Regions from separate parts of the Kitasatospora sp. McL0602 genome, predicted to be linked through region 2. Evidence: riboswitches for the same ligand, from Rfam matches in the RefSeq annotation. Region 2 holds a riboswitch; the other holds the start of a gene.
What was found. A riboswitch is a leader RNA that binds a small molecule or an ion and turns the genes downstream of it on or off. The one in region 2 is predicted to bind S-adenosylmethionine.
Positions count from the first base shown of each region.

Region 1: it holds a riboswitch for S-adenosylmethionine, as region 2 does, so the genes downstream of both, thrC (threonine synthase) here and ACR68M_RS25815 (aminotransferase class V-fold PLP-dependent enzyme) in region 2, are expected to answer to the same signal.

Region 1 covers NZ_CP197246.1:3,077,937-3,082,526, reverse strand. Annotated here, with positions in the region: gene ACR68M_RS13865 (alpha,alpha-trehalose-phosphate synthase (UDP-forming)) at 1-1,093, opposite strand, end outside; gene ACR68M_RS13860 (glucosyl-3-phosphoglycerate synthase) at 1,145-2,152, opposite strand; SAM riboswitch class I at 2,364-2,494, shown strand; gene thrC (threonine synthase) at 2,488-3,795, shown strand; gene ACR68M_RS13850 (ubiquitin-like small modifier protein 1) at 3,823-4,101, shown strand.
Region 2 covers NZ_CP197246.1:5,659,759-5,664,348, forward strand. Annotated here, with positions in the region: gene ACR68M_RS25805 (hypothetical protein) at 277-702, shown strand; gene trpD (anthranilate phosphoribosyltransferase) at 842-1,915, shown strand; SAM riboswitch class IV at 1,991-2,108, shown strand; gene ACR68M_RS25815 (aminotransferase class V-fold PLP-dependent enzyme) at 2,161-3,519, shown strand; gene ACR68M_RS25820 (Lrp/AsnC ligand binding domain-containing protein) at 3,543-3,827, opposite strand; gene ACR68M_RS25825 (rhomboid family intramembrane serine protease) at 3,824-4,590, opposite strand, start outside.

The DNA of each region.
Region 1 (4,590 bases), 2.6 Mb from region 2:
CGAACTCGTCGTTGATCTCGTGCGCGATCCGCTGCACGGCGGCCGTGTACTCCCGGTACTCGGGCAGGTCGTGCCGGGAGGGGTAGGCGAAGGCGATGTGCACCACGCGGTCCTGCCACTCCGGCCGGGAGCGCAGCAGGTGCCGGTAGGCGAGTAGGCCCCGGACGATGTTCTTGCTCAGCTCGGTGCGGTCGACCCGGACGATGGTGCGGCGTTCGCCGACCTGCTCCCGCAGTGCGGCCAACCGGGCCTCCACGTCGGGCCGGTGGGCCCGTTTGCGGAGGAAGTCGCCGTCCGCGCCCAGGGCGTGCACGCCGAGCCGGGTGGTGCGGCCGCCGTGCGTGACGGTGAGCGCGGTGCGGTCGACGACGGCGCCGAGCACGCTCTCGCAGCAGTCGGCGAAGGCGAGCGCCCAGCGGCGGGTCAGGAAGGCGGCGCGGTCGGCGCCGAGGATGCCGGAGAGGACGGCGGCGGCGACGTCGTCGGGCAGCATCCGGTAGTACTCGGGCGGCGCCCACGGGGTGTGCGAGAAGTGGCCGATCCGCAGGTCGGGCCGCAGGGCCCGGAGCAGCTCCGGGGCGAGCGAGAGGTGGTAGTCCTGGATCAGGACGGCCGCGCCGGGGGCCGCCTCGGCGGCGAGGGCCTCGGCGAAGGCGGTGTTGTACGCGCGGTAGGACTCCCACTCGCGGCGGAAGCGCTCGTCGAAGACGGGGGTGACCGGGGTGTCGTACAGCAGGTGGTGGACGAACCAGAGGGTGGAGTTGGCGACGCCGTTGTAGGCGCGGGTGAAGGTGCCCGGGTCGATGTCCAGCATCCGGACGGCCTGTCCGCCGATGTCGAATCCGCCCAGGTCGAGCCGCCCTTCCGGGCTCTGCCGGGCGGCCTGCCGGTCGGCCTCGCCGAGTGCGGCGCAGACCCAGACGGCGGAGGGGTCGTCGATCGCGGACAGGCCGGAGACCAGGCCGCCGCCGCCTCTGCGCAGGGTGAGCGCGCCGTCGTCCCCACTGCTGAAGGACACCGGCCCACGGTTGGAGGCCACCAGGACGGGGGCGGCGCCGGCAGGCTTCGAACGTTCGGTCGCGAGATCGGCCATACAGGCAACCTTGCCTGAGTGGCGGGGGCGCAAACCCTGCCGGGTGCGGCACTAGCCCCGCGCCCGGTACTCCGGGACGGTCCGCATCGGGGGGCGTTCCAGGGCGCCGACCGGGTGGGTGTGGGCGGTGAAGGCGCGGGTCGCCGGGTCTCTGGTGAACTGGGTGAGCAGTGGGTGGACGAGGTCGGGCTCGGCCTTGAGGCGGTGGGTGCGGTCGAGGCGTTCCAGGGCGGTCCGGTAGATGGTGGCGGCCATCCGGCCGAGCGCCTGGCCGTCCTGGTGGCGGTGGTGGCGGACGCCGACGTCGACCTGGGCCAGTGCGTCCAGCCCGACGGTGTCCAGGGCGTCCACCAGCAGGCCGAGCTCGACGCCGTAGCCGGTCGGGAAGGGCAGCTGTTCGAGCAGTGAGCGGCGGGCCGCGTACTCGCCGCCGAGTGGCTGGACGAAGCCGGCCAGCTGCGGCCAGTGCAGGCCCAGCAGCGGGCGGGCGACGAGCTCGGTGACCCGGCCGCCGCCGGCGGGGACGACCGCGCCCTCGGTCTCCAGCGGCCGGTCGTACATCGCCTTGACCAGGTGCAGCCCGGGGTCGGTCAGCAGCGGCCCGACGATGCCGGAGACGAAGGCCGGGTCGAACTCGCGCAGGTCGGCGTCGATGAAGCAGACGATCTCGCCGGAGGTGACGAGCAGCGAGCGCCAGAGCACCTCCCCCTTGCCGGGGGCGGCGGGCAGCCGGGGCAGCACGTCGTCGCGGTGCACCACCCGGGCTCCGGCGGCGGCGGCGAGTTCGGCCGTCCGGTCGGAGGAGCCGGAGTCGACCACGACCAGCTCGTCGACCAGCGGCAGCCGCTCCATCAGCTCCCGCCGGATCACCCGGACGATCTCGCCGACGGTCGGCTCCTCGTCGAGGGCGGGCAACACCACGCTGACCGTGCCGGCCGGGCCCGCCGCCCGCTTGGCGGCGAGCAGCGTCTCGGCGGGCCGGTCGGCGGTCGTCCACGAGCGCCGGCGCAGCCAGGACGCCACCTCGGGAAGGAGAGCCGGGGTCAGCTCGTCTTGCACGGTGTCGCTCCTCGTGGGTCGTGTCTGTCGTCCTGGAGTATCAAGGCGCCGGGCCCCCAAGGCTGTTCCGGCCCGTGGCCGGTTATGGGCTGTGTCATCTCGCTGGGCGGACGCTCCCCGGAATCGCGGCCGCCTTCGGATACAGTCTTCGTACTGCGGTCGGACCTTTGCACGTCGGGGTCGGCCCAGGAGTATGACCACAACTTCATAGAGCTCATCCAGAGGGACTGAGGGAACGGCCCGTCGAAGTCCCGGCAACCTTCTCGCTCCGTGGTCGCAGACCCGGCGGGACAGGTGCCAATTCCGTCCTGTGGCGCGCCCGCGCCACGGGGAAGATGAGGAGAGAGGCCTCCGCCATCATGGCTACCGCTACCCCTGTTGCCCCCGCGACCGTCGACCTCGGCCCCGCCGCCGCGCTGTCCTGTCGTGAGTGTGGCACCCGCTTCGAGCTCGGCCCGATCTTCGCCTGCGTCGAGTGCTTCGGCCCGCTGGAGATCGCGTACGACTTCGGCAGCGAAGACACCGAGCACCTCCGCCGCCGGATCGAGGCCGGTCCGGCGTCGATCTGGCGCTACGCCCCGCTGCTGCCCGTCCCCGCCGACGTCGCCTCCAAGCCGAACCTGAACCCGGGCTGGACGCCGCTGGTGAAGGCCGACAACCTGGGCCGCGAGCTGGGCTTCACCGCGCAGCTGCACATCAAGGACGACTCCGGGAACCCGACGCACTCGTTCAAGGACCGGGTGGTCGCCTGCGCGATCGAGGCGGCGCGCGCCTTCCACTTCACCACCCTGTCGTGCTCCTCCACCGGCAACCTGGCCGGTGCGGTCGGCGCGGCGGCGGCACGGGCCGGCTTCAAGTCCTGCGTGTTCATCCCGCACGACCTGGAGCAGGGCAAGGTCGTGATGGCCGGGGTCTACGGCGGCGAGCTGGTCGGCATCGAGGGCAACTACGACGACGTGAACCGCTTCTGCTCGGAGCTGATCGGCGACCCGGCGGGCGAGGGCTGGGGCTTCGTCAACGTCAACCTCCGCCCGTACTACGGCGAGGGCTCGAAGACGCTGGCGTACGAGATCTGCGAGCAGCTCGGCTGGCGGCTGCCGGAGCAGCTGGTGATCCCGATCGCCTCGGGCTCCCAGCTCACCAAGATCGACAAGGGCCTGCAGGAGCTGATCAAGCTCGGCCTGGTCGAGGACCGCCCCTACAAGATCTTCGGCGCCCAGGCCGAGGGCTGCTCCCCGGTCTCCGCCGCCTTCAAGGCCGGGATCGACGTCATCCGCCCGGTCAAGCCGAACACCATCGCCAAGTCGCTGGCGATCGGCAACCCGGCCGACGGCCCGTACGTGCTGGACATCGCCCGGCGCACCGGCGGCGCCGTCGAGGACGTCACCGACGCCGAGGTGGTCGAGGCGATCAAGCTGCTGGCGCGGACGGAGGGCATCTTCGCCGAGACCGCGGGCGGGGTGACCGTCGGCGTGCTCAAGAAGCTCGTCGAGACCGGGCAGCTGGACCCGGCCAAGGAGACCGTCGCGATCAACACCGGCGACGGCCTGAAGACCCTGGACGCCGTCTCCGACGCCGGCATGACCACCGTCATCCGGCCGACGCTGGAGTCCTTCCGCTCGGCCGGCCTCGCCTCCGCCTGACCCCCACCCGCTTTAGGAGCACCGAACATGAGCGTCAGCGTCCGCATCCCGACCATCCTGCGCACCTACACCGACGGCGCCGCCGAGGTGAAGGCCGAGGGCAGCACCCTGGCCGAGGTCGTCCAGGACCTGGAGGCCAACTTCCCGGGCATCGCGGCCCGCGTCCTCGACGACACCGGCAAGCTGCGCCGCTTCGTGAACGTCTACGTCAACGACGACGACGTGCGTTTCGCCGAGGGCCTGGAGACGGCCGTCGCGGACGGCGCGAGCGTCTCCGTCATCCCGGCCGTCGCGGGCGGCTGCTGACCGCCCCGCACGCAACCGCGGCATTGCACGGACCCGAGCCGCCGGTGGAATTCGGAACGCATTGTTCCGTTTCTTCCGGCGGCTTCGGCATGCCCGGGGAATTCCCGTCCCGGCGGGGGAGTAGAGTGCGGCTCTGGTCGGCGTACTCCCCTCCGCCGCCTGCGGGGTATTCCCTCCCGCACTCCTTTGCGCACTCCTTCGCGGCGGCCCGTCCCGGTGGCCCGTCCATGCCTGCGCCCGACGCCTCCGACCGGCTGGTCGCATACGCAAGGCTCGTCCGGCCGCTGAGACGTCCGTCCGGTAGTACGGACCGGAAGATGTCAGGCTGACGTCAGAAATCTTTCGGCGCTTTGCGCCATTCGTCCCGCTATGCCCGGTGTGAATTGCTGTCGTCTGCCGCTTTCATCCCGGGATATCCGTCCTGTGCCCCGGTGAATTCCGCAAGGTTGGGCCTGTTGCAGAGGGCGTCTGTCCGGATACATTCAGCCG
Region 2 (4,590 bases):
GGCCGTGCTCACCCGGCTGCCCGGCGTGTCCCTCCGCCTGGTGGCGGGTGCGGTGCGCTAGCAGGTGAGCCGTACGGGTGATGTAAGTGCGCCAGGGTGACGGACCGTCCTCCAGGTGGGCGACGGCTCCCGCGCGGCGGCTTGAGAGAGATCGCGTCAAGGGGTCACCGCGAGGGGTGCTCGGGAGTAGCATCCGGAAGTGAACGTGGCCCGGGTCACATCCGGGTCGGCTATGAGTAAGTCGTATAAGAGGACGAGTCCCGGGGAGCAGGACCCATGGCGCACACGACCGACGAGACGCTCACTGTTCTTGTCTACAGCGACGACCGCAACACCCGTGAGCAGGTGTCGCTCGCGCTCGGCCGGCGCCCGGCCGCCGATCTCCCCGAGCTCGAGTACCTGGAGTGCGCGACGCTGCCCGCCGTCATGAAGGCGCTGGAGAAGGGTGGCGTCGACCTCTGCGTCCTGGACGGCGAGGCCACCCCCGCCGGCGGACTCGGCGTCGCCCGGCAGGTCAAGGACGAGATCTACGGCTGCCCGCCGGTGCTGGTGCTGATCGGCAGGCCGCAGGACTCCTGGCTGGCCGCCTGGAGCCGGGCCGACGCCGCCGTCCCGCACCCCGTCGACCCGGTCGCCCTCGTGGGGGCGGCCGAGACGCTGCTGCGGGCCCGCTGCGCGGGGCGGACGCCGGCGGCGCACTAGCGGCGGCCGCCGAGGGTTGTCCCGCACGGGTTGTCTCAGTAGGAGAGAAGACACCCGAAGACTCCGGCACCGGTGCGGTGCCGCTCGCTAGGCTGACTCCGTCCCTTGTTCGATGAAGCGATGAGAGCTGGAGTCAGCCATGGTGAACGTGCAGCCTGCGAACGGCGGTAGCGACCCCGCGCAGGTGGTCCGCACCTGGCCGGATCTCCTCGGCACGCTGCTCAGCGGCGCCGACCTCACCCAGCAGGACACCGCCTGGGCGATGGACCGGATCATGCGGGGCGAGGCCGGGCCGGTCCGGATCGCCGGGTTCATGATCGCGCTGCGGGCCAAGGGCGAGACGGTCGAGGAGGTCTCCGGCCTGGCCGAGGCGATGTACGCGCACGCCGAGCCGCTGCACATCCCCGGCCCCGCCGTCGACATCGTCGGCACCGGCGGCGACCGCGCCAAGACCGTCAACATCTCCACCATGTCGGCGATCGTCGCGGCTGCGGCCGGGGCCAAGGTCGTCAAGCACGGCAACCGGGCCGCCTCCTCCGCCAGCGGCTCCACCGACGTGCTGGAGAAGCTCGGCATCAGCCCCGACATCACCCCCCGCCGGGTCGCCGAGATCGCCGAGGAGGTCGGGCTGACCTTCTGCGCGGCCGCCAGGTTCCACCCCGCGATGCGGCACGCCGGCCCCACCCGCAGCGAACTCGGCGTGCCCACCGCCTTCAACATCCTCGGGCCGCTCACCAACCCCGCCCGCGTCACCGCCCATGCCGTCGGCTGCTTCGACACCCGGCTCGCCGGGCTGATCGCCGGGGTCTTCGCCCAGCGCGGCCACTCGGCCCTGGTCTTCCGCGGCGACGACGGGCTGGACGAGCTGACCACCTGCACCACCTCGCAGGTGTGGATCGTGAAGGACGGCAAGGTCCAGGAGACCGCCTTCGACCCCCGGGACGTCGGCATCGAGCTGGTCGAGATCTCGGCGCTGCGCGGCGCCGACCCCACCTACAACGCCGCCGTCGCCCGCCGGGTCTTCGCGGGCGAGCGCGGCGCCGTCCGTGACGCGGTGCTGCTCAACACCGCCGCCGGGCTGGCGGCACTGGACCTGACGGACGCTCCGCTGACCGAGCAGCTCGCCGCCGGGATGGAACGGGCGGCGACGGCCATCGACTCCGGTGCGGCGGAGGCGACCCTCAAGGCCTGGGCGGAGGCCTCGCTGCGCTGAGTAGGGACGGCGGGGGTCTCGGATGGCGGACGGGTGTTTGACCACGTGCTGGTCTGCTGCTTAGAGTCGGGGACAGGTCATGAGTGACAGCGACAAGCCCCAGCTTGCTGTCCGGCAACCCTCCGTCCGTGGCGGGGTGCCCTGGGTGAGGACCGGGCTCCGCGGCGATCCGTCCGCGTGGCAAGCGCGGACCACCGGTGTCTCTCTGCACTCCCGGGGTCCTGTCCCCGAAGGAGTGCACCCTCATGTCCGTCGCCACCGAACTCTGCGCCCCGCTCGCCGTCCTCGGCCACGATGTCCAGGTGCCGCTGGTCTCCGGTGAGAAGGTCGAGTACGCCGCGCTCGACTACGCCGCCAGCTCCCCGGCGCTCCAGCGGGTCTGGGACGACGTCGCCGCCTACGCGCCGTACTACGGCAGCGTGCACCGCGGCGCCGGGTACCTCTCGCAGCTCTCCACCGACCTCTTCGAGCAGAGCCGCCGCACGGTCGAGGACTTCCTCGACCTGCGGGAGGGCGACCAGGTCGTCTTCACCCGGGCGACCACCGACTCGCTGAACCTGCTCGCCGGGGTGCTCCCCGAGGGCACCCGGGTGTTCGCCTTCGAGACCGAGCACCACGCCTCACTGCTGCCCTGGCGCCGGGCGGGCCTGACGGTCAGTTACCTCCGCGCCCCGCGCTCGCACGCCGAGGCCGTCGCCCGCCTGGCGGAGGCCCTGGCCGCCGCCCCCGAGGGCCCCAAGCTGTTCTGCGTCACCGGCGCCTCCAACGTGACGGGCGAGCTGTGGCCGGTCGCCGAGCTGACCGAGACCGCGCACCGGTACGGCACCCGCGTCGTCCTGGACGCCGCCCAGCTGGCCCCCCACCACCGGGTGTCCGTCCGGGAGTCGGGCGTCGACTGGGTGGCCTTCTCCGGCCACAAGCTGTACGCGCCGTTCGGCGCCGGCGTGCTGGCCGGCCGGGCCGACTGGCTGGACGCGGCGGAGCCGTACCTCGCGGGTGGCGGCGCCAGCCGTACCGTCGCCCGGGAGGCCGACGGTTCGGTGGCCGTCGAGTGGCACAGCGGCCCCGCGCGGCACGAGGCCGGCTCGCCGAACGTGATCGGTGCATACGCCGTCGCCTCCGCCTGCCGGGCGCTCACCGAGGCCGGGTTCGACGCGCTGGAGGCTCGCGAGCAGGCGCTGATCGCCCGACTGAAGGCCGGGCTGGCGGCGATCCCCGAGGTCAAGGTGCTCAGCCTCTTCGGCGACGACGCGGCCCGGGTCGGGGTGCTGTCGTTCGTGGTGCAGGGGTGGAACAGCTCGCACTTCTCCGCCGCGCTCTCGGCCGAGTACGGCATCGGCGTCCGGGACGGGCTGTTCTGTGCGCACCCGCTCGTGCGGACGCTGCTGGGCGGGGAGGACGCCGCGCCGTCCGAGTGCGGCGCGCCGGAGCCGTCGCTCCCGGGCGAGCGCAGCCTCAACGCCATCCGGGTCAGCTTCGGCGCCGGCACCCCGGAGGAGCACCTGGACCGCTTCCTCGCCGCCGTCCGGGAGCTGGTCACGGACGGCGCGGCGTGGAGCTACCGCAACGAGGGCGGCCGCTGCGTGGCCGACACCCGGCGGTAGGGCTCCACGCCCCTGGTGAGCGGTTACTCGTCGTCGAAGCCGAGGGCGAAGGCGGCCTCGAGGTCGTGCTGGGAGTAGGTGCGGAAGGCGATCTGGGTCTCGGTGTGTTCGACGCCGGGGACCTTGTTGAGCTGGCCGGGGATCACCGCGGCGAGGTCGTCGTGGCGGCGGACGCGGACCATGGCGACCAGGTCGTAGCCGCCGGTCACCGAGTACACCTCGCTGACGCCTTCGATCGCCGCGATCGCCTCGGCGATCTCGGGGATGCGGTCGACGCTGGTCCTGATCAGAACGATCGCGGTGATCACTCGGGCTCTCCTTGCCGTGGGGGTCGCTGCCAGCGTATCCGGCGGACCGTCACGGCCCAGACGGTCAGGTACCCGGCGGAGAAGCCGATCACGTGGACGAGGTAGGCCACGCCGGGCCCGCCGGTGTGCACGGACCACCACTGGAGCACGAACCAGAGGCCCAGGACGAGCCAGGCGGGCAGCCGCAGCGGGAGGAAGAGGAGCAGCGGCACCAGCGTCGTGACCCGGGCGTGCGGATAGAGCCGCAGGTAGGCGCCGAGCACCCCGGCGATCGCGCCCGAGGCGCCGACCACGGCCCGGACGCTGTCCGTCGTGTGGGTCTCGGCGAGGGCGTAGCCGTACGTGGCGAGGTAGCCCATGGCCAGGTAGAGCAGCAGGAAGCGGATCCGGCCGAAGCGCTCCTCCACGCCGGGGCCGAAGACGAAGAGGAAGAGCACGTTGCCCAGCAGGTGCAGCCAGCCCGCGTGGACGAAGAGCGAACTGAGGACCGAGAGAACCGGGATCTTGGCCGGAGTGGGGGAGACCTCGCAGTCGGGGGTGGCCCTGGGCAGGGCGGCGAGCCGATCGGCGGTCAGGGGGTGGCCGGTCGTCAGCTCGACCGGTACGGCGCCCCAGCGCTGCTCGTACCGCTGCTCGGCGCAGACCCTCGCCTGCCCGGTGCCGTAGCCGGGGTTGAGGCCGAAGCTCGGGCCGGTCAGCAGGACGAGGGCGCTCAGGGCGATCAGCGCGAGGGTGACCACCGGCCGCCGGGCTGCCGGGTCGG